2 linked regions of the Maricaulis maris genome follow. The protein of the gene in region 1 interacts with the protein of each later gene in a pairwise test. Links are inferred from orthologs where the notes say so. Each region holds a gene or a part of one and is shown on either strand. Other genes may lie near its edges.

The links.
Region 2: the proteins of cysE (region 1) and cysK interact in binary tests that used the Escherichia coli proteins (3 or more experiments, as listed by UniProt). The link is inferred for Maricaulis maris from one-to-one orthologs.

Annotation. Positions count from the first base shown.
Region 1 is NZ_AP027270.1:1,091,475-1,103,385, reverse strand. Bases 5,038-7,969 are described here. They hold cysE (serine O-acetyltransferase), read right to left. Parts: upstream 6,950-7,969; coding sequence 6,125-6,949; downstream 5,038-6,124. Other genes in these bases: AAA969_RS05000 (efflux RND transporter permease subunit), read right to left, coding at 7,589-7,969; AAA969_RS05005 (NUDIX domain-containing protein), read right to left, coding at 6,949-7,554; AAA969_RS05015 (DUF3126 family protein), read right to left, coding at 5,785-6,009; AAA969_RS05020 (ATP-binding cassette domain-containing protein), read right to left, coding at 5,038-5,788. Also shown: AAA969_RS05050 (hypothetical protein), read right to left, coding at 1-535; AAA969_RS05045 (gamma carbonic anhydrase family protein), read right to left, coding at 646-1,176; AAA969_RS05040 (PhoH family protein), read left to right, coding at 1,476-2,237; AAA969_RS05035 (hypothetical protein), read right to left, coding at 2,368-2,868; AAA969_RS05030 (hypothetical protein), read right to left, coding at 2,941-3,438; AAA969_RS05025 (ABC transporter permease/substrate-binding protein), read right to left, coding at 3,435-5,012; more of AAA969_RS05020, read right to left, coding at 5,009-5,037; more of AAA969_RS05000, read right to left, coding at 7,970-10,738; AAA969_RS04995 (efflux RND transporter periplasmic adaptor subunit), read right to left, coding at 10,735-11,874.
Region 2 is NZ_AP027270.1:3,124,443-3,136,184, forward strand. Bases 3,948-6,710 are described here. They hold cysK (cysteine synthase A), read right to left. Parts: upstream 5,923-6,710; coding sequence 4,972-5,922; downstream 3,948-4,971. Other genes in these bases: AAA969_RS14960 (ATP-dependent DNA helicase), read left to right, coding at 3,948-4,791; dut (dUTP diphosphatase), read right to left, coding at 5,997-6,455. Also shown: fabB (beta-ketoacyl-ACP synthase I), read right to left, coding at 1-16; fabA (bifunctional 3-hydroxydecanoyl-ACP dehydratase/trans-2-decenoyl-ACP isomerase), read right to left, coding at 31-549; AAA969_RS14940 (SH3 domain-containing protein), read right to left, coding at 639-1,220; AAA969_RS14945 (MBL fold metallo-hydrolase), read left to right, coding at 1,405-2,322; AAA969_RS14950 (hypothetical protein), read left to right, coding at 2,391-2,606; AAA969_RS14955 (HesA/MoeB/ThiF family protein), read right to left, coding at 2,603-3,361; more of AAA969_RS14960, read left to right, coding at 3,475-3,947; AAA969_RS14985 (hypothetical protein), read left to right, coding at 7,773-8,237; AAA969_RS14990 (GNAT family N-acetyltransferase), read right to left, coding at 8,253-8,792; AAA969_RS14995 (MerR family transcriptional regulator), read right to left, coding at 8,822-9,988; AAA969_RS15000 (hypothetical protein), read right to left, coding at 10,402-10,635; AAA969_RS15005 (protoglobin domain-containing protein), read right to left, coding at 10,758-11,279; ubiB (2-polyprenylphenol 6-hydroxylase), read right to left, coding at 11,352-11,742.

The sequences.
Region 1 (11,911 bases):
CGGCCGCACGGGCACGCCCGCCGGTGCCGGTGGGAAATTCGGTCATGTCCGTGTCGGGAGCCATGGCGATCATGTCGACGGCAATCGCAACGACAGGGCGCGAACCGGTCTCGGTCTGCATCATGACCGCTGTGCCGCCCGCGGTCTGGTCCGCGACAAAGAAATAGCTGTCCACCGGCTGACCAAGCGGGGCCAGCTCGGCCAGGCGCGCCAGCGCTGCATCGATTTCACCCTGACGCCCGGTCAGATAGGCTTCAAGCTCCGGCAGGCCGCCATAATAGACAGGCCGACGCGCATACTGCTCGGCAATGCTGCTGGCCTCGGTCTGATAGCGCGCGGCATATCCGGCCAGCCCGGGTGAGGCCGCATCCAGATAAGCTGCGATCGCCATTTCCGCGTCCGCTCCCGCCTCGATTTCGACCAGAGCGGCGCCGAAACGGCGCAGATCATCATAATGCAGGTCTGTCTGAGCCAGCGCGGGCGCCGACAGAAGTCCGGCCGCCAAAGCCGCTGATGTGATGAAACGATACGTCATGGATCCTCCCGGTCATTTGCCTTGCCGGTAGGATGCGCGCCGCCGCTTCATCGGATGCAGGTGCCGCCCCCCTGGCCGACCGGCGAACCGGGGACCCGTTTATCGTTTTGCTAGTCGATCCGTCGCAAATCGCGTTTGTGGCGCTTCCAGTTGGCGACATAGTGATCAGCCGAAGCTGCCAGGAGTTCGGCCATCTCCGGCCCGAGTGTTTTCATGACCCGTCCCGGCGAGCCGACGACCAGCGAGTTGTCCGGGATTTCCTTGCCTTCCGTGATCAGCGCGTGCGCCCCGATCACGCAATTCCGGCCGATCTTCGCGCCGTTGAGAATCGTGGAGCCGATGCCGATCAGGCAGCCATCACCGACCGTGCAACCATGCAGCATGGCCTGATGACCAATGGTGACGCCCCTGCCAACCGTCAGGGCGATACCCTCATCGGTATGCAGGACCGCGCCGTCCTGGACATTGGAGTTCTCACCGATGGTGATCGGATCATTATCGCCGCGCAGGATTGCGCCATACCAGACACTGGCACCCCGTTCGAGAATGACACGGCCCATGACCTGGGCGCTGTCGGCAACCCAGAATTCATCCGCTGCCGGCAGCTGGGGTACCGAATCGCCCAATGCATAGATCGCCATCATCGTCTCCAGATTTAATTGCGTGAAATATTCGCGACACGCTCGTTCAGAACTTCTTCATCAGGGTACACTGACACTGTAACCGCGATTCGAGACCTGCCCATCCGGCCTTGCATCGTATCGGCAACTCCAAGGGAGGCACCGGGTAGACGGTATGACCAGTCTGCGACCCAGCCCGCCAGAACCGTCCGGTTCATCCGGTTCGTGTCCCTTCAAGTCCTTCGAATCGTCTTCGTTGCAGAGTGTCTTCGCCCCTCGCCTTCCGGCCGAGGGGTTTTTCATGTGTGGAGGTTTCAGCCATGGGTAAGCGTATCGTCAAGCGTCGCCAGCGTGCCGAGTTCAACACGGCACATTATCAATCCGAAGAGACCAAGGTTCGCGCTCTCTTTCCCGGCACCAACTGGGCGCCGGACGCCAGGGATCCCATGCGGGACCAGCGCTTCATCAAGACGGTCAAACCCCGCTCCGAGGGGCAGGCCAATCTGATGACGTCGATCGACGAGCATAATCTGGTCCTGGCTCTTGGACCGGCCGGGACGGGCAAGACCTTCCTCGCCGTCGCCAAGGGCGTCGAAGCGCTTGAATCCGGGTCGGTCAGCCGGATCGTGCTGTCCCGCCCGGCGGTTGAGGCCGGCGAATCCATCGGCTTTCTCCCCGGCGCCATGGAAGAGAAACTCGCCCCCTACCTGCGACCACTCTATGACGCCCTCGCCGACCGGCTGAGCCCGAAAAAGCTCAAGGCGATGATGGCCGAAGGGCTGATCGAGATCGCACCTATCGGCTATATGCGGGGCCGCACGCTGAACAATGCCTTCGTCGTGGTCGACGAAGCCCAGAACTGCACCTACGGCCAGCTCAAGATGCTACTGACCCGACTGGGCTGGAACTCGACCATGGTGGTGACCGGTGACCCGGCGCAGACAGACCTGCTGCCGGACATGTCGGGACTCGGCCAGATTGCCGACAAGATGGAAGACTTGGAAGATATCGCGGTCTGCCGACTGGCCGCCGAAGACATCGTCCGGCACCCGCTCGTCGCAACCATGCTGACGGTTCTCTGAACCAGACGACTGATCAAAAAGACACAACAATCCACGCTGACTGAAGCGGCGCGGGGCTGGCTGGCCCCGCGCCGTTTGTCGTCGGGCCGGTTGTTATCGGACCGGTTGTCGTCGAGTCTCCGCTGAGCGACTATCGGAATTTGCGGAGACCGATCAGCTGCCAGCACAGAAAAATGAGCGTCGCCTGCAGACCGATTTCAAACCAGCCAACCACCCCGTTGTTGAAAGCGACATTCGACGACACCGTGATCCAGTCGATCCGGGCGATGATGAATGCCACAACCAATGCCGCCATTGCCCAGCTGCGTCGCATCAGGATCAGGATGAAGGCCACGGAGTAGGAAAGCGTGAAGGCTACAAAGCTGATCCGATTGACCAGCGCTTCTGTCCGCAGGAATTCGGCAAGGTCGAACCAGACCAGCTGCGTCGGCCACACCCCGGCCCGGCCGAGCGTTTCCATCCCGACCCAGTAGACCACATAGGCCATCTGAACCGAGGACAGAACAAGCAGGACGCGATAGACGACATCGCTGTTGAACAGCGGGGGAAACCGGCGGCCGCCCTGATCGGCGCCGGGTGTGGGATCGTGTAACTTGTAGTGCTTGAGGTGGCGCTTCAGATCAGGGCCCATTATTCGACCCTACGCTGCTTAATCAGCCTGTACAGCTTATTCGAATGACTCCTCCGGCGAAGCGGCCAGGATTCAGTGCAAGGTGATCGGCTTCTTGCGATACCGAACGAGGATGCGGAGGGTCAGGGGGTGGCGCTTTTCGGGATCCAGACCGAGCCGGATCATTTCCGCGCGTGCCCGCTCCCGCAGGCGTCGGGCCCGCAAATACTGGACCGCGACAAAGCCTGCGATGGCGAGATAAGCGACATATTCGGCCACGCCATACCAGTCCGGCAGGAAGACCCAGACCAGTAGCGCAGCAATCGCAGCGAGAATGATGTCGAGGGGCCAGTTCTCCGACGGGTCGAAGAAGGCCAGCACCGGAAAGATGGTGGGATCAATCTCGCCTTCCGGGTCGATCAGCTCGAGCAGACGCTCGAATTCCGCCGACTGGGTCGCCCAGATCCGGTTGAGGTGGCTGAGCTCTGTGTAGCGCTCGGCACTACCGGGCAGCTCGCGATTGAGCAGCATGCAGGCTCGCATCAGCCACTCACCGTCCTGCAAGCGGCCGGAGCCGACAAATCCGCTCATGGGCCGTCCCCATCGAGATCGCGAAGGAGATGGTCGAGCCAGGCGGCGGCCTGATCCGGCGTTTGCCGATCAAGGTCAACCAGTCGGTTGGCTTCGCGCATGGCTGTATCATCGATCGCCCCGACCAGATCCGACAAGGTCCCCACCAGGGCCGGATTGGCCGCGGCCTCCGGGGACAGCAGGATGACCGCATCATAAGGCGGCAGCACCGATTGCGGATCAGCCAGCACCAGGAGATCAAAGGCTGCGATCCGGCCATCCGTCGTATAGGCCGAGATCATGTCGACCTGCTCGTCACGCACGGCGCCGTACATGAAGGCGGCGTCCATCGCCCGGGTCTGCATCGCACCAAGATCATAGGTATCCCGCGTCATCACCCATTCGGGACGGGAAAAGACCTCAGCATCGCCGCCGACGGTCAATCCGTCTGCAACCCGCGACAGGTCAGCCAGGCTCTCAACCCCCAGCGCGGCGGCCCGTTCGCGGGCCATGGCGAAACCGTAGGCGTTCTCGAAACCCAGACCGCCAAGGGCGAGAATGTCATGCTCGGCGTAGAGCCAGCCAGTCATCTCGGCCAGCATGGCGTAGCGGTTGATCGGCTCCGGCCGGTTCATCACGGTCGCCCAGATGGTGCCACTATAGTCGATATAGACGTCGATCTCATTGGTCCGCAGGGCATCGAAGGCGATTGTCGAGCCGAGATTGTCACGCCGGTCGACCCGGGCGCCAGCCTCTTCCAGTCGCGTCTCGAGCAGAGCGCCGAGAATATACTGTTCAGTGAAGGCCTTGGCCCCGATTACGACGCGCTGATCGGCAAGGCTGTTGGCGACAGCCCCCTGCGCCGGACCCGTATTGGCGCCACGCCCGGGATCGAAATCGATGAAACGCGGGGCCACCGTGACGACCAGCAGGCTGGCCAGCGCGACGCCGACACCGGTCGCCAGTCCGCGCCGACGGTCCCGGGCGGCGACTTCGAGAAGCCGGATCATCTGGTCGAGGACGATGGCGAGACCGGTCGCGAACAAGCAGCCGAACAGGACAGAGAGCCAGTTACGGGTCTGCAGACCCGCAAAGATATAATTGCCAAGGCTCGATGCCCCGACCGGTGTCGCCAGTGTTGCGGCCCCGACGACCCAGACCACCGCCGTGCGCAGGCCGGCCACGATCACCGGCAAGGCCAGCGGCAGCTCGACCTGCCACAGGCTTTCACGGAGTGTCATGCCGATCCCGCGCGCCGCCTCGCGAACGACCGGATCGACACCTTGAAGACCGACGATCGTGTTGCGCAGGATCGGCAGGATGGAATAGAGCATCAGCGCCAGAAAGGCGGGTGCATACCCGATCGTGCCGCCCAGAAGCGGAACCATCAGTGCCAGCAAGGCCAGGCCGGGAATGGTTTGCACGACGCTGGCCGCATTGAGCACGCCCCCTGCCAGGCGCGGGCGCCCTGCCGCATGGATGCCCAGTGGCAGGCTGATCGCCAGCCCGACCAGGATCGCCGAGAGCGACAGCAGGACGTGACCGGCCAGCAAGTCGGGCAGCTCGGCCCAGCGTTCAGCGAGATTGACGTTCATCGCGCCAGCTCCGCAATCGCCTGCATCTGCCGCCGCGGGGTCTCCAGCAGGCCGGAAACATAGTCGTCCGCGGGCGCTGTCATCAGCGTATGGGGTGTCCCCTGCTGCACAATCTGACCCGCCCGCATGACCGCGACCTCGTCGGCCATGATCAAGGCTTCAGCCATGTCGTGGGTCACCATGACAGCGGCAAAGCCCAGATCCGCTTGCAGGCTTTTGAAGTCCTGCTGCAGACCATCACGCGTGATCGGGTCGAGCGCACTGAAGGGCTCGTCCATGAGGACAAGTTCCGGTTCGCCGGCCAGAGCCCGGGCAAAGCCGACACGCTGACGCTGACCGCCGGACAGCTCAGCGGGCATGCGATCGCCAAACTCACGCGGGTCAAGCCGGACGAGGTCGAGCATCTCCCGCACCCGCAGCTCGATGCGGGCACCGTCCTGTCCGGACAGGCGCGGGATAAGGCCGACATTCTGGCGCACGGAGAGGTGGGGAAACAGACCGTCCCCCTGCATCACCCAGCCGATCCGGCGTCGCAGGGCGACCGGATCGAGCGCGGCAATATCCTGACCACCAAAAACAATCGAACCGCCCGAAGTCTCCTCCAGGCGGTTGATCATTTTCAGAAGACTGGTCTTTCCGCACCCGGAGGCGCCGGCGAGCGCCAGCAGCTTTCCCCGGTTCACGCTGAGCGAGACACCCCGCACGGCCTCGATACCACCGGCATACGTCTTGGCGACGTTGCGGACATCAAGGACAAGGGGCGTCGCTTCGCTCAAAGATCTTCCAGATCGATATCCAGGATCGTGATCTCGAACGAGTAGGAGGTTTCACCCTCATCAATGATCTTGGACACGACGCCGAGACATTCGTCGGCAATGTGAATTTCGGCACACTCGTCGGGACGATTGCGACACTGCACCACCATCTCCGGGTTGAGCTTGGCCTGCAGGAACATCTGGAGCTTCGCGGCTTCCAGATTGGTCATGTTCTTGTTCAAGGGAGTTTCTCCGGTCGAGGGGATTCGAAATCGGCGCCAACTAAGCCCATGACAGGGGGGCGCGTCCAGTATGATGCTGTCCGTCACTGTGTACGCAATCGCAGCGAGACCGGGCTCAACCCGAGCTTTGCGGCAGGCTCTGGTCCATGCTCCGGGCCGGATCCTTGCCGCAACTGCCGACGACCTTCGCCGGCACACCCGCCACCGTACAGCCGGCCGGAACGGGCTCCAGCACCACCGAGCCAGCCGCAATACGCGCCCCGTCACCGACCGTAATATTGCCAAGGACACGGGCACCGGCACCGATCAGGACACCCTTGCCGATCTTGGGGTGACGGTCCTTGTGGGCAGCCCCGGTTCCGCCCAGCGTGACTTCATGCAGGATCGAGCAGTTGTCACCGACCACAGCCGTCTCGCCGATCACGACCGAGGTCGCATGGTCCAGCATCACGCCCCGGCCGATGCGGGCCGCAGGGTGGATATCCAGGCCGAAGCGCTCACCGACCCGGCTCTGAAGATGGAAAGCCAGCGTCTGGCGCCCCTGATGCCAGAGCCAGTGCCCGACACGGTGGGCCTGCAGGGCGTTATAGCCCTTGAAGTAGAGAAAAGGCTGAAGAAGGCTCAGACAGGCCGGGTCCCGCTCATCAATGGCGATCATGTCGGCGGCGGCCTGCTCGACGATATCGGGATCGCCGGCAATCGCCTCCTCGGCCACATCCCGCGCCAGCATCGCATCCAGCTGGGCATCGGCCAGCTTGGCGGCGATCCGATAGGCCAGCGCGTCCGAGAAGGTGTTGTGCCGCAGGATGGCTGCGTTCAGAAAGCTCGCGAGGATCGGCTCCTCAGCCGCTGCTGAGGCGGCTTCAACGCGCAGACGGGCCCAGATGGACTCGACGCCGGTGCGCGCGTCGACGGCGGTTTCAACTTCGCTCAGCGGCATCACGCTCTCCTCGTCCCTTGGTCCAGCATCGCGGCGGCCAGATCATCCTCCAGCTCACCCTCACGAGCCATGTAGTACGCTTGCAGCAGCATCGCCACTGTCAAGGCGTCCCGGATCCTGCCCGATTTCACCTCGGCCAGCGCATCACGAAAATGTATGTGACGAATGCGCAGCGCTTCTGTTCCGTCGGGCTCGGCCTCGCCGGGCGTCAGGCCGGTGGCAAGAAATCCGACCGCACACTCATCCGTGACCGAGTTGGAAAGGTCCATCCGCAGGATCTCCCGCCAATGCTCCGCCCGATAGCCGGTCTCCTCGCGCAGCTCACGGGCCGCGCCTTCGAGCGGGTCCTCGCCGAGCGGGCCACCGCCCTCCGGGATTTCCCAGCTATAGCGGTCCTGCGGAAACCGGTGCTGTCCGACGAGGACGATATGGCCATCTGGCAAGACCGGCAGGATGGCGAGGGCCAGATTGGCGAAGCCGACCACGCCGTAAAGACCGGGCTCACCATCCGGGCGCGTGACCGCATGCTCGGTCAGGCTGACCCAGGGATTGCGGTAGACTTCCTTGGTGGCGTGCACTTGCCACGGGCCACGCATCTTGCTCATGGGGCACCTTTTCCTGCTGCCGCCCGTCTCAGGGCTAGGCGTGTTGGGGGCGACCGGACAAGCCTGCCGACGATCGTCCCTCACCGCCCTGTTGCAGCATCCCGGCCAGACGTCGCTTCCTTGCCGCGAGGCGCGCCATCAGCGTGAAAGCGGCAGGCGCGAAGATCAGGGCCAGCAGGGCCGAGCCCGCGACGCCGCCTACCATCGCCGCCGCAAAGGGCAGCCAGAAACTGTCACCCGACAGGATGAGCGGGATGAAACCACCGATCGTGGTCAGCGTGGTCGAGATGATATGCCGGGTCGCGTCCATGACGGTGGCCTGGACCGCACCCGCCTCCAGCGCAACGGCAGCCGGATTGGCCCGCAGCGCCGACAAGACCACGATCGCACCATTGATCGACAGCCCCATCAACCCCATCGAGCCGACAATGGCGTTGAAGCCAAGCGGTGTCCCGAAGGCCCAGACGCCGAACATTGCCAGACCGACCGACAGGAAGGCGACGATGAAGATGACCCCGGCATAGCGGAAGGAATTGAAGGCAAGCACGACCGACCCGATCATCAGGACCAGCAGCGGCACGGCGGTCCCGAACAGACCGGCCATCGCACTGCCGCGCTCGGCCGCCTCACCGGCCACCTGCAGTTCATAGCCCGGCGGCAGGATGATGCCGGCTGCATCGAGTGCACCAAAGAAATGCTCCAGCGCCGGCGCCGGAAGCGTGTAGGGATCGAGATAGCCATAGATCGTGTTGACGCGGCGACCGTCCTCATGCGGGATCCGCGCGACTTGAGGCGCCAGGACCACCTCCCCCAGCGCCGCCATCGGCGAGGACAGGATGTCCCGACCCGGAGCCGCAAGAGGAGAGGCGGAAACGGATGAAAGGCTGGACCGCCGGGAGTCACGGGCAATGACCCGAACCGGCAATTCCTCAACGCCTTCCAGCACGCTTCCGCCCACAACGCCGTCCAATTCGCCACGCAACCGGTTGGCGAGGTCATCGAGACGAATTCCGGCGAGTTCCGCAGAGGCTTCATCGGCCATGATCCGGGCCACAGGCTCCCCCATTTCCAGCAGGGCGAGCGTGTGCGTGATCGTCGGGGTCTGCGCCAGGACGGCGCGGATTTCATTGCCCAGCCGGTTGAGCTCGGACAGCTCCGGCCCGACGAGGACCAGCTCGATCGGGGCCGGGATGGGCGGTCCCTGCTCGAAGGGCAGGGTCAGCAGGCGGGCGTCGGGAAATTCCGACATCACGCGGCGTTGCAGGTCCGGCAGGATACGGGCGGTTGCCTCGGGCGACACCGTCCGGACAAAGCCGGCGGCATAACTCGAGACGCCGCTCGTATTGCCGACCACGTTGTAATACGTACGCGGCGCGCTTTCGCCGATGACCCAGGAGACACGATCAACACCCTCATAGGACTCGATCAACGCCGAGGCCCGCTCCGTCTGCCGTCGGGTTTCCGCAATCGAGGTCGAAGACGGCAATTCCAGCGAGAGCTGGAACATGTCGCGTTCGGTTGGCGGAAAGAATTGCATCGGCAAGGTCGACGCGGCCGCGAAGCCGGCAATCGGCAGCACGATCCCGCCGACAAGTCCCGTCCATGGCCTGCGGGTGATCGCGTCAAGCACGGCAGGATAGAAACCGGCCAACGGTCCGGCACCGATACCCTGACGCCAGAAGCGGCGGGGACCATCGGTGATCGACGGATCATCGAACCAGGCTGCGAACGCACCGACCACGGTCATCGCCAGGATGAAGGAGGAAACAACCGCAAAGATCACCGAAATCCCAATCATCGAGATAAACTCGCCCGCGGCGCCCGGCATCAGGGCGATCGGCGCGAACGCGAAGACGGTTGTCAGTGTCGACGCCAGCAGCGGCGCAAAGAGGTGCCGCAGGGCCTTGTCGAGTGCATCGACCGGCGCCGCGCCGCGGGCCCGCATCAAGCGGTATTCGTCTACGACCACGATGGCGTTGTCGATCAACAGACCGAGCGCAACAACAAGCCCGGTCACTGACATCTGGTGCAGGGGCTCGCCATAGAGACGCGTCAGGATCAACACGGCCAGAACAGTCAGCGGCAAGGCCGAGCCGACGATCAACGCGGCGCGCCAGCCCATCATCAGGAAAAGAACCGCGAACACGATCAGCGCCGAGTAGCCCAGATCGCGCGCCAGTCCGCTCAGGCGGCTGTCGACATAGTCGGCCTGCCGGAAGATGGTCTCGACCTCTACCCCGGGAACCGACGCCGCAAACGCGGCGACGACCGCATCGGCCGAAGCCGACCAGGTATCCACGCGCAATTCGGGCTGCAGGTAGGCCGCGACAAAGACCGCACGCTGACCATGGGTCGTCGCCAGGGCTTCGACCGGCGAACGTGCGCCTTTCTCGACGTCGGCGACATCGCCGACACGAATGAATTCGCCATCAGGCCCCTCCCCCAGCGCGATCGCCCGGATCCGGTCCAGCCCGTCAAACTCGCCGGCGATCTCGACATTGAGATCAACGCCTCCCGCGCGCAGCTCTCCTGCCGGCGACTTCGAGTCCGCACTCGCCGTGAGCCTTGCCAGGTCCGCCATGGTCAGACCGAGCGCCGCGAGCGTATCCGGATCGGCCAGGATCCGGATCTCCTCCTCGACCTCGCCGTAAACCGCGGTCTCCTCCGTACCGCTCATATTGCGTAGCTGGGATTCAAGGTCAGTCGCCAGCCGTGAGAGAATGGCGAGGTTTTCCTCGCCGCTATCACCCCAGGTCAGCGAAACAATCATGGTTGCCGCGCCGAGATACTGACGCCGCACATCCGGCGCGATCACGCCCTGCGGCAGGCGCGGGCGGACGCTTTCAACCTGTTCCCGGATCTGGGTCCAGGCCTGGTCGACCTGGGTTTCGTTGAGGTCCTCGCGGATCTGCAACTGGATCACCGACACACCCGACCGCGAATTGGAACTGGTCTGGTTGATCTCGGCCAGTTCGTGGATGGCGTTTTCCAGCGGCTCGGTGACCAGTGCTTCCACCCGCTCCGCAGAGGCGCCCGGGAAAGCTGTGACCACAAGACCGAACCGTTCGGTCAGGGATGGATCCTCCTGGCGACCCAGCGACAGGAGCGCCCCGAAACCCGCGGCGACCAGAAGGATGACGGCCAGCGCCGTCAGGCGTGAGTAGCGATAGAAGAGCGTGCTCATTGGCCCCGCCCCGCCTCGCCCGCCGGCACGACATGCTGTCCCGGCGTTATCCGCTGAAGACCGGAGGCCAGCAGCAATTCACCGTCTTCGACGGCACCGCGCACATAGATGCGCTCAACTTCGATCCGGACAGTTTCGACGACGCGCGGTTCCAGCCGGTAGGCCCCATCCTCATCGGGCGCGAGGACATAGACCGACCACAGGCCACGGCGCCCCTCGGCAAGGGCGGCTGTCGGCACCCAGAACCCATCGGCTCCGATCGGCGTTTCCACCGCCAGGCGGACGATCTGACCGGCGGCGACCGGTTGGCCCGGCTCGAGGTCGAAGACAGCCGTCACCGTCCGGGTCTGCCGGTCCACGACCGCGGAGGAGGCCCGAAAATGGCCCTCCACGGGCGCTACCTGGCTATCGACAGCAAAACGCACGGCGTCCCCGGCTCGATAGCGGGCGGCAACAGATTGCGGAAGACCGACACGGACCTCGAGTGAGTCCAGTTCAACCAGATCGAGCAGGGGTTGCCCCGGTGACGCGATCGCGCCTTCATCCCCTCGCCGCGCTGTGACCACACCGTCGAAGGGGGCCGTGACGACGGAAAGATCGAGCTGGATCCGCAAGGCATCCGCAGCAGCGGCGGCCGCGTTTTGACGCGCGAGGGCGGCCCGGGTCGAGGTTCGAACCTCGTCGAAACGTTGTTGCGAGATGTGGCCGCGCTCCAGCAATTGTGCCTGGCGGGTCTCCGTATCCCGCGCCAGGGCTGTCTGGGCGGCGGCCTCGGCGGTCTGGGCATCCGCCGCGGCGATCTGCGCCTCCAGAGCGCGCACATCAAGCCGGGCCAGAACGTCACCTTCGACGACACGGGCCCCCACATCCACAAGAACCTCATCAATGCGCCCTGCCCGCTCAAAACCGAGCGCACTTTGCCGGCGCGCGGTGATCAGACCGGGAAAGAACTCGGCAATCCGGGCGTCCGGGTCATAGGTCGCGGTTATCGCTGAAACGCTGATTGGCGGCGGTGCGCTGGCGACGAAGTTGGCTTCGGCCCGCAAGGCCGTCACCCCGAACACCAGGATGGCGACCAGGAAGGCCGCAAGGCCGACTGCCATTCCGGCACCCAAAGGCCGTTTGTAAAGAGACATGTGAACACCCTCGCCCTGTCATGGACGAGGATATAGG
Region 2 (11,742 bases), 2.0 Mb from region 1 along the record:
TGACAACACGACGCATGAGGCTCTCCTGGGTCAGGCCATTTCGCCGGGCTTGAACAGGCCCACGCGCAAATCCTTGGCAGTATATATGGTCTTGCCGTCAACTTCGACACGGCCATCGCCGATCGCCATGATCAGGCGGCGCTGGATGACGCGCTTCAGGTCGATGACATAGCGCACGGTCTTGCTCTCGGGCGTGATCTGGCCGGTGAATTTCACCTCGCCGACGCCGAGCGCGCGACCCTTGCCGGGATTGCCTTTCCAGCACAGGAAAAAGCCGACCAGCTGCCACATCGCGTCGAGGCCGAGGCAGCCGGGCATGACCGGATCGCCCTTGAAGTGGCATTCGAAAAACCAGAGGTCGGGCTTGATGTCGAGTTCGGCGATGATCTGGCCTTTGCCATGCTCGCCGGTCTCGTCGTCGATGTGGATGATGCGATCCATCATCAGCATCGGGGGCGCGGGAAGTTGCGCGTTTTCGGGGCCCCACATCGTTCCATTGCTGGAGTCGATCAGGTCGTTATAGCTGAAAGAGCTTTGGCGTTCAGTCATGTAGCCGATCAGTTGCGCCGCATGTGAAGGCGCTTGGCGATCACCGGGCTGGTCAAGAAAACCCGGCTATTTTCAGGCAGCCGGAAAGATCAGGGCAGAGCGGTATCATGCGCGACCGACGTGCTCAAGGCGGGGCTGCCGTCGGCATCCTCGCCGGTTTCGCCATCGAGCTCCTGCGGATACACGCCCCACAAGGTGTGGGGACGAACCCAGCCGCGAAAACCCTGCCCCTCGACACGGCACCAGCCGGTCCGGCAACGCTCGAGCGAAAGGATCACGCCGGCCTCGGCGACAGCCTCGATCGGCGAGCTGTCACTGTCGCGCGCATGCAGCGGCGTTTCCTGAAGCGTGTAGACCGAGCGGCGACCCGACAGGATGGAGCGGTGCATCCAGGTCACCTCGCCGTCGGGATCGCGCACGCGGCGCCAGTCCGGTGTCTCCGCAATCACTTCCATCGGCAGGCCGGCGCGCAGATAGCGCCAGGCAATCGGGTGCTGCGAGGACGGACCGGAACGACCATTGGCGACATCGACCTTGAGCGAAACAAAGCGCGGCACGGCCTGTCCGGACGGGGTGGCGGTATGTTCGCCATCCTGCGCAAGGGCCGGCGCAGCGCCGGGCGCGAGGCTCAGGCCGGTGAGCGCGAGGGCTGTGATGATGGCGCGGATCATGCGGAACTCCTTCACCGTCCAGCGTTGAACCGTTTCGGTGAATACGGGGTAAATTCCGCGCCGGCCTGTCAGCGCTCCCGCAATCGTGTTTCGGCATGGGATGAAATCTGCGACGGCCTTCCTATATCTTTTCCCAACGGGCGCGCCGGTACAGGCCGCGTGCCAGACATCTGGAGGGGATTCCATGAGTTTTCGTTTGGCCATAACCAGTGCCGCGGCCTTTCTGGCCGCCGGTGGAATAACTGCCGGCGCCGCGCAGGCCGCCACTGCCCTGCAGCAGGACGTGACCGCAACATCGACCGATATGGGCGATGGCATCCACATGATCTCGACCGGCATTGCCGGCAATCTCGCCATCCTGACCGGCGATGATGGTGTGGTGATGATTGATGATCAGCTGCCCAATACCGGATCGGTGATCGAAGGCGCCGTCGTCGAGATTGCCGGCGAAGGTGCGCCGCGCTTCATCGTCAACACCCACTGGCATGGTGATCATACCGGCGGTAATGCCCATTTCGCCGACCAGGGCACCACGATTGCGGCCCACCACAATATCCGGAGCCGCCTCGAAGCCGCCGATAATGACTGGATCCAGCCGTCGACCCTGCCGATCCTGACCTTTGGGCAGGACCTCACCTTTCACATGAATGGCCAGACCGTTGAAGCGGTCCACGTGCCGGCCGCGCACACCGACGGCGACGCCTTCGTCTATTTCCGTGAGGCCGACATCCTGCACATGGGCGATACCTTCTTCTCGGGCCTTTTCCCCTTCATCGATCTGGACGCGGGTGGAACGGTTGATGGCTTTATCGCTGCCATGGAAATCGGTCTTGAGCTTGCCGGTGACGACACCCGCATCATTCCCGGCCATGGTCCGTTGTCCGGCAAGACGGAGCTGCAGGCGGCACTCGACATGCTGCGTGAGGCGTCATTCCGGGTGCGGACCCTGGTCGAGGGGGGGGCCGATCTCGAGGCTGTACGGGCCGCCGAACCCCTTGCCGACTTCGACGCTGACTGGAGCTGGCGCTTCATCACCGCCGAGCGCATGCTCGAGACGCTTTACAATGACGCCGTCAGCAATGGTCAGTCCTATTCGCGCTAGGGCGAGCCTGACCAAGAATTAAAGCGTTCAACAGCTTCCGGAGAGGTCATGTCGCCGATAAGGGGGGCATGACCTCGTCCACACCTCCCCCGCTCCCGTCAGGACCAACCACCCTGCACACCCGACTGCGCAAACAACTCGGCTTCGCCGCCGGGCTTGGCGTCGGCTTGCTGCTGTGGCTGATCATCGCCTGGGTGACCGGCAGCGTCCTGCTCGGCATCCTGTTCGGCCTCGCACCCGGAATCGCGATCGGACTGGGCCTGCAAATGACGGCCCGGCGCTAGGCTGCGCCGCTTTGGCTCCCACAACCCGGACACTGCGGGTCCTTGTCCAGCTTCACCGTCCGGCTTTGCATCGACAGGCCGTCGAACAGGTGGATGCGGCCGTCCAGGGTCTGGCCGGCGCCGCAGATGTGCTTGATCGTTTCCAGCGCCATCATCGAGCCGATCACACCGGTCAGGGCGCCGACCACGCCGACGCGTTCGCAGGTCTCGGCATCGGGCGGGGTCTCGGGCACCCAGCAGCGATAGCAGGGGGCGTCCGGGCGGGCGTTGAAGATCGAGACCTGGCCGTCCCAGCGGCCGACGGCGCCGGAGATCAGGGGCTTGCCGGTGGCCAGGCAGGCCTCGTTCACCGCATAGCGCGTCTCGTAGTTATCGCAGCCGTCCAGAACCAGATCGGCTTTGCCGATCAGGCGCTTGGCGTTTTCGGAATCGAGCGCCTTGATGATGGATCTGACCTTGGTGCCCGGGTTCAGTGCCCTCAGGGCGCGGGCGCCGGTCTTGGCCTTGGCGGTGCCGATATGGCGGGTCCGGAAGATGATCTGGCGTTGCAGGTTGTCGACGGTCACCGTGTCGGCATCGATCAGGCTGATCGTGCCGACGCCGGCCGCGGCGAGGTAGAGCGCGGCGGGCGCACCCAGTCCGCCGGCACCGATAATGGCAACGTGGGCGCGGGCGAGGGCTTGCTGGCCGGGGCCGCCGATTTCCTTGAGCACGAGATGGCGGGCGAAGCGATCAATATCAATTCCAGAGGTCATGCCCCCTTGGTGCCGCTATTGGCGCTGCGCTTCAAGGGGGCAAACCCGGTTGGCCGCCGGTTGACGGCGCTTTGCGGGCTTGTTCGCGGCGCGAACAGAGGCACTCTGTCGCCATGTCCGTACCCGCAAACCCGACCCTGCCCGCACCCGCCCTGTCCGAGCACCAGGAACGCCTGCTCGACTGGCTGTCGAGCGCCCGTCCGAACGTCTTCCTGACCGGCCGGGCCGGCACCGGCAAGACCACGCTGATGCGTGAATTCCTGCGACGCGCCGGACCGCGGGCGGCGGTGATCGCACCGACCGGGGTTGCCGCGATGCAGGCCGGTGGCCAGACCATCCACTCCTTCTTCCACTTCCCGCCGCGGATGATCGGCGCCCGCGATATCCGCAAGGTGCGGCATCGCCGGGTGGTGCAGGCGCTGGAAACTCTGGTGATCGACGAGATCTCCATGGTCCGGGCCGACATGATGTGGGCGATCGACAAGGCCTTGCGGCTCAACCGCGAGCGCAACGAGCCCTTCGGCGGGGTCCAGGTGGTCCTGGTCGGCGATCTCGCCCAGCTGCCCCCGGTCGTGCAGGGCGCCGAGGCGGAGTATCTCGAATCGACCTTCGGCGGGCCCTTCTTCTTCCATCCGGACAGTTTCCGCGATGCCGGCTTCTCCTATGTCGAGCTCGAGGAGGTCTTTCGCCAGACCGACAGTTATTTCGTGGATATCCTCAATGCCATCCGCGATGGCGACCTGACCTCCGACAAGGCGGCCGACCTGAACGACCGGGTCACCGGTCGCTCGGGGCTGGAGGCCTCGCTGTCGCATATCGTGTTGACGGCCACCAACGAGACCGCCTGGCGCATCAACCAGGCGCGACTGGAAGGCCTGCCGACCGCGCACAAGGCCTTCGAGGCGAAGGTCGAGGGCCAGTTCGACCCGCGCCTCTTCCCGGCCGAGGAGCCCTTGGTGCTCAAGATCGGCGCCCGTGTCATGCTGACCCGCAACGACCCGCAGGGGCGCTGGGTCAATGGCACGCTGGGGCAGGTGGAGGGTTTTGACGAGAAGGCGGTGCGGGTGCGCATCGGTGATGTCGTCCACGCCATCGAGCCGCAGAAATGGGAGCGCAACGCCTATGCCTTCGACCCGGAGAAGCAGGCCCTGACCAAGACCACAGCCGGTGCTTTCACCCAGTATCCGCTCCGTCTCGCCTGGGCGATGACCATCCACAAGGCCCAGGGCCTGACGCTGGACAAGGTCTATCTCGACCTCGCCCGCCGCCTGTTCGCCCACGGCCAGGCCTATGTGGCCCTGTCCCGGGCGCGCTCGCTGGAGGGGTTGGAATTGTCACGCCCACTGACGCCGAGCGACGTGATCTCTGATCCGCGGATCTTCGATGTCACGGCTTTCTGTGATCCGGCTCCGGCGAGTGTGAGCGCCTAGGTTACTTTTGAAACGAAACCTAAAACCGTCATCCCACGGTGACCGCGAAGCGGGCATCCGGGGGACCCTTGCTTCCCCGTCAGACGGGCGGACGAGGTCCCCCGGATCGCGACGTGGTCGCGCCCGTGGGATGACGGTGGTTGGATTGTCTGATCGAACTCGAAGCGAGAATCCCGCCCCTTAGTCCTCGAACAGCGCCGTCGACAGGTAACGCTCAGCAAAGCTCGCCAGGATCACCACGATCGTCTTGCCGGCCATGTCATCGCGCTTGGCGACTTCGAGGGCGGCCTTGAGGGCTGCGCCGGAGGAGATGCCGCCGGGAACGCCTTCCAGCTTGGCCGCTTCACGGGCCATCGCGAACGCGTCGTCATTGGACACGGTGACCACTTCATCGATCAGGCCAGTGTCGAGAATGTCCGGCACGAAGCCGGCGCCAATGCCCTGGATCTTGTGCGGGCCGGGGGCGCCGCCAGAGAGAATGGGGCTGTCGGTCGGCTCGACCGCAACGACGTGGAAGCCGGGCTTCTTCTCTTTCAACACCGAGGCACAACCGGTCAGCGTGCCGCCCGTGCCGACGCCGGAGACCAGGACATCGGCCTCGCCGGCCGTATCGTTCCAGATCTCCAGCGCGGTGGTCTTGCGGTGGATCTCCGGATTGGCCGGATTGGCGAACTGGCTCGGCATCACGGCGCCGGGCGTGGCGTCGACGATCTCCTGGGCGCGTGCGATGGCGCCCTTCATGCCCTTGGCCGCTTCCGTCAGCACCAGTTCGGCACCGAGATGCTTGAGCAGTTTGCGGCGCTCGATCGACATTGATTCCGGCATGGTCAGGATCAGGCGGTGACCGCGTGAGGCGGCGACGAAGGCCAGGCCGATCCCGGTATTGCCCGAGGTCGGCTCGACCATGACAGCGCCCTCGCCCAGTTTTCCGGCCGCTTCCAGCGCGTCGATCATCGCGACGCCGATCCGGTCCTTGACCGAGGCCAGCGGGTTGAAAAATTCCAGCTTGGCCAGGATGCGGCCCTTGGCGCCGTGGGCGGCGGCGAGCTTTTTCAGCTCGACCAGCGGGGTATTGCCAACCGTCTCTTCAATCGAGCCATAGATGCGGCCGCGGCCGGGTGTGTCGGTCATGTCAGATCTCCGTTTGCGGGCAATGTAGGGATCGGGCGTGCGAGCGCCAGTGACGAATGTGTCAGCCGGGTCGGTCAGGCCGTGCCGGTCGAGCCGAAGCCGCCCGTCCCGCGTATCGTCTCGTCGAGGGCGTCGGCGACCTCCCAGACCGCCTGGGTGACCGGGGCGATGATCATCTGGGCGATCCGGTCGCCGCGATTGACGACGAAATTGGCCTTGCCGTGATTGATCAGGTTGACGTGGATCTCACCGCGATAATCGGCATCCACCGTCCCCGGTGTGTTGACGCAGGAAATCCCGTGCTTGGCGGCCAGGCCCGAGCGCGGCCGAACCTGGGCTTCAAACCCGGCCGGCAGGGCGATGGCGATCCCCACGGGGATCAATCGCCATTCGCCGGGCGGGATGGAGACCGGGGCGTCAGCCGGGATGGCGGCGCGCAGATCCATGCCGGCGGACTGCGCCGTCTCATAGGCCGGCAGGGCGAGGCCCTCATAATGATCGAGCGGTTTGATCTTCACGGGCACGGTCGGCATGGCGGCGTCCTGTCTGACGAGTGATGGGACGCATCAAAGCCAAGCTGGCCTGATTTGGCCAGTGCCTGACGCGCTAGTCGAGCGCCTCGGCGATGCGGGCCGCCAATTGTTCGGCGATCCGGCCCTTCTCGGCCCGGTCCCAAGCCTCGCTCCCCGCCTCGGTGACCAGCAGGACGGCATTCTCGGCCCCGCCCATCACATCGCCCGAGACGTCATTGGCGACGATCCAGTCACAGCCCTTGCGGGCGCGTTTGGCGATGGCGAGGGCTTCGACGTCATGGGTCTCGGCGGCAAAGCCGATGACCAGGCCGGGGCGGCCCTCGCCCATCTGCGCTATCGTTTTGAGAATGTCCGGGTTCTCGACCAGGGGCAGGCTGGAAAAACTGGCCTTGTCGAGTTTGAGCTTGCGGTCGGACGGCTGCGCAGGGCGCCAGTCGGCGACGGCGGCCACGGCGATGAAGACATTGGCCGGCAAGGCGGTCTCGACAGCCGCAAGCATGTCCCGCGCGGTCTCGATATGGATGGTCTCGACGCCGTCCGGATCGGGTAGGGCGGTCGGGCCGGCGACCAGCGTCACCCGCGCACCCAGAGCGGCGCAGGCCGCAGCAATGGCATAGCCCTGCTTGCCCGAGGAATGGTTGGAGATGAAGCGGACGGGGTCGATCGGCTCCCGCGTCGGTCCGGCCGTGACCAGGACGTGGCGACCGGTCAGCAGGTCAGGCATTGAGGAGGCTCATAACGGCATCGGCAATCGCCTCGGGCTCGGCCAGGCGCCCGGGGCCAAACTCACCACAGGCCATCTCGCCCTCGTCGGGTCCGACGAAATGCACGCCGTCGCCCTTGAGGGTCGCCAGATTGCGCTGCGTGGCCGGATGCTCCCACATGCGCACATTCATCGCCGGGGCCATCAGGACGGGCTTGTCGGTCGCCAGCAGCGTGGTCGAAGCGAGATCATTGGCGAGACCGTTGGCAGCTTTCGCCATCAGGTCGGCGGTAGCCGGTGCGACCACGACCAGATCAGCCGAGCGCGAGAGCTCGATATGGCCCATTTCGGCCTCGTCGGTGAGGTTGAAGAGCTCGCCATAGACCTTGTCGCCGGACAGGGCGGAGAGCGAGAGCGGCGTGACGAATTCACTGCCCGCGCGGGTCAGGATGCAGCGACTGGCAATGCCGCGCTTCTTCAGTGTCCGGATCAGCTCCAGCGCCTTGTAGGCAGCAATTCCGCCGCCAATGATCAGAAGAATGGATTTGTCGGCCACGTCACGCCTCCGCTGGTCGTCCCGTAGAGGTAAACCGTCAGCGGTGAAATCCCAAGGGATGCATCACCTCTTCTCCAACCCGTCGCTGACCTTCACCCATGCCTATGACGGCGCAGGATGTCTGGAGGCCGAACATGCCAATGCGGCCGGCTGGCTCTGGTCGGCGGGCGGTCAAACGCAAAACCGCAACTTCTCGAGCAGCGATGCTGTGCGGGCGGGTGAGCCGACCAATGTGCAAAACCAGTATGGTGCGGTCTCTCACACCACCGGAAGCTCAACGACCAACTACACCTTGAGCTACGACACCTCCGACAATCTGTCGGGCGATGGCACGCGATCCTTCAAAATGTGTCTGTCCCGGTTTCTTCTGTCCCGGTTTCTTCCGGCAACGACACGCACCGGGGGCGTCGCGGTCAGGGCGTCTGCGTCGATCTGGCTTGCGAAGGCCGGGCCCCAACCCAGGCGTTCCAGCGCCGTGGGCTCGCGGCGCGCCGGAGTGCCACCTGGCAGGAAGGCGGAGTAGTCGCGGACCATGGACCTACCAGAGCGCGGGGTCGTCGAAGGCGGCAACGCAGCGGGCAGGGCCGCGTAGCGGCGTCAGCGGCGCCTCGGTCAGGGATTGCGCGATCCAGCCCTGCGGCTGGTTGAGCGGCTGGGGCGCCGGCAGGTCGGCCGCCGAGACAGGCTCGAAGCCCACGCGGCCGTAGAAGGCCGGATCGCCATAGGTGACCGCGATGTCAACGTCCTCCCGCCGGAGCGCATCAAGGCCGTGGGCGATCAGCCGCTGCCCTATCCCCTTGCCCTGATGTGCCGCTGCCACGGCCACGGGGGCCATCATGAAGACCGTGCGCGGATCGCCCTCGTAGGTGAGGCGCGTGAAGAAGACGCCGCCGACAAGCGTGCCGTCCTCCCAGGCGGTGAACACGCGCAGATCCCCGGCGGGCGTCTCCGCGATCAGCCGGCGTGCGAGGGCGCCGATCAGCGCGCCTTCCTCCGCGCCCTCCGAGGCAGTGAAGGTCGACGCGAAGAGTTCCACAATCGCCTCGGCGTAGGTGGTGTAATCCGTTGAAGTGTGCATGTCTCTATCCTCTCTGGTGCTTGGCGGGGTCAGCCCCGCTCCAGCACGAACATTTCGTAGCCGACCTGCCCGCGCCCGGCCTCGAACACGTCGATCTCGCGGCGCAGATCGTCGAGGACACGGGCTCCCGCGAGACGCGGCTCGAGGGCGTCGAGCCGCGCGGCGAGCGGGTGGTAGTAGGTCTCCATCCCTTCCGGCCCGATGTCGAAATGGCCGATGACGCGGTAGCCCGCGCGCTTCGCCTGCGCGACGCGGGTCGCGGGCGTCGCCATCGCGGGGTATTCCGCGGCCCAGAAGGCGCGGACCGGGTCGTCGGGCGCATCGGTCCGCCAGACCATGTCGGAGAACACGAGAACGCCGCCGGGGCGCAGGAGCGCCCTCCAGTCCGCCAGCGCCTTCTCCACGCCGAGGATATAGGCGCTGCCCTCGGACCAGATGACGTCCCAGGGACGCTCGGGGGCCAGAAGTGCGGCCATGTCGACGTTCTGCACCTCGATCCGGTCATTGAGGCCGCGCGCCGCGATCCGCGCCCTGAGCTTGTCGAGCGCGACCTCGGCGGTGTCGGTGGCCGTGATCCGGGCCGTGGACGCCTCGGCCAGCGTCATCGTCGCCATGCCAGGGCCGCAGCCGATCTCGAGGATCGTCTCGGGCGCGAACGGCACCATTGTGAGCGCCCGGCGTGTCACCTCGGCCGTTCCCGGGCCCCACCAGTCGAGGTCAGAGAACACCTCCATGAACCCGGCCATGTAGGCGTCGTGGGCGTTCATGTCCTTGGATACCAGCGCAACCAGCCCCGCCTCCGCGCTGGAAAACCCCTGAGACATGAGCCAGGCGCGGTGCAGATCGGGCGCGACGCGCTCGACCTCTTCGTGCCAGTCCTTGAGGCTCGACTGTCCGAGCAAAGCCGCCAGAAGGTCGCGCGATCTGCTCTTCTCGGCGATCTCCGCGTCCAGCACGGCCAGGCGCTGGCCCAGCATCTCGCGGTCAAGCTTGCCATCGAGGCAGGCCTGACATTCCTGCAAACTCAGCCCGCCCGCCTGCAGCTGCTGCATCAGCCGCAGCCGCTGTCGGTCGGCATCGGTGTAGACGCGATAGCCGTTGGCTTGGCGCTTACCCTTCAGCAGCCCGAGTTTCTCGTAGTAGAGCAGCGTCGCGCGCGATAGCCCCACGCTGTCCGCCAGTTCTGAAATCTGCACCGTCCGCCGCCTTGTCCGCTCACACCGATTCTCGATCGTCGATATCGCCCTAAGGTGTGAAGCTATAGACAGGTCAAGCCAAATGGTGCTGCCACCGGATGAGCGCCTGCGACGGGCGCGGCAGGCCGGGGGCAAAGGAAGGAAGAACCCGACTCACCACCAATCGTGCTCATAGGATACGAATAATCTCGACTGCGTGGACCAGCGCGGGGCCGAGGCACATCGGCATGCCGAAGGTCGTCGCTTTTTGGGATCGGGAACAGGACGAGGAGGCCCGGCCGCGATCGATGCAGCCGGGCCGTTGTTCCTCACTCGGCGGTCAGCTGTGCGACGGCGCCGGTCCAGTCCTCGAGGTGGTAGATGTGTGTGATGAGGCCGTGGAATAAACCGGGACAGACACAATTAATCCCCCTCTACCGCAGCGCCACCGGCGCAAAACCCACCATAAACCGCTTGCCGAGAGAGCGCCGTATCCGGTTCTTCAGGTCAAGGGCGGCGCAGCCGCCGCTTCGCGGTTTCACCCTTGAGCTGAAGAACCGGATACGGCCGGCTGGCTGACAAGCGATCCATGGGTCGCCCCGCGCGTTGGCGCGCGTCACATCCAATTCGACCAGCCACAGAAAGCGCAGGGCGTGCCGTCGCGCCATCCATGCATCCAGGAGCGGAAATCTGCGGAAGAAACCGGGAAGAAACCGGGACAGACACAATTAATCCCCAGGAAAACCGGGACAGACACGATTATCGCGTGTCCGCGCCAGCGACCCGCAGCTCAGTCGACCAGGTGCCGGATCTTGTGGGCGTCCGAGGTCAGGGCCGCGCGCTTGTCCATGATGTGGCGGTAGAAGGCCCCCATCGACAACTCGACATCATAATGCGTGATCCGGGACAGGGCGGTGATGTCCGCAGCCTTGAAGCTGCGGCGGTCGGCCATGGCCAGCTCGACGATGCGGGCGAACATGTTGGAATAGGCGGCTGTGTAGACGTGGGCCGGGAATTCCAGCTTGGCGTGGCGGGATCCCATGGTTTCAACGGCCTCGTAGTAATGCTCGTCAAAACGGGCCGAGAACAGCTCCTCGCAATGGGCCAGCATGCCGGCCCGCAGATAGGTGATGTTGTCGGAAATCTCGAAATAGTGCGCGACGTCGGGGTTTCCGGTCAGGTGGTCGAAAACGGTCTCCAGCGCCGTTGCGGCGTATTTGACCAGTCGCGGCTTGAGATGCTGCACGCGGTCAATCACATCCTCGTCGATGAGAAAGAACTCACGCTGCAGGCTGCGCGCCTCGTCATTCATGATGAAATCCCTTGCCATGGTCGGGATAAAGACAGGGCTTTCTTGCGATTTTGTGTAAATCGGATCAGAATTTTAACTAAATGCCGCGGTTAGCGCAGCGCCGAGGGCGGCGGCGCCGGTCAGCCAGGCGAGGCGCAGGAACCAGGGTCTGATCCGCGGCCCGCCACCGAGTGACAGCTTGCCCGCTTTCAGCAACGCGCCGACCTCGGCCCAGTCGTCGATGGCGTCAGGCAGCTTGCGCATGGCATCATGCAGGCGACCCAGATCATCACCAAGATCGCGGATGCGGCCCTCCGGACCCAGCTCGCGTTTCATCCAGGCTTCGACAACCGGAGCTGCGGCGCCCCACATGTCGTGTTGGGGATCGAGCTGGCGCGACACCCCCTCGCACTGGACCATGGTCTTCTGCAGCATCACGAGTTCGGGCCGCAGACGCATGTCGAACAAGTCGGTGATCTCGAAC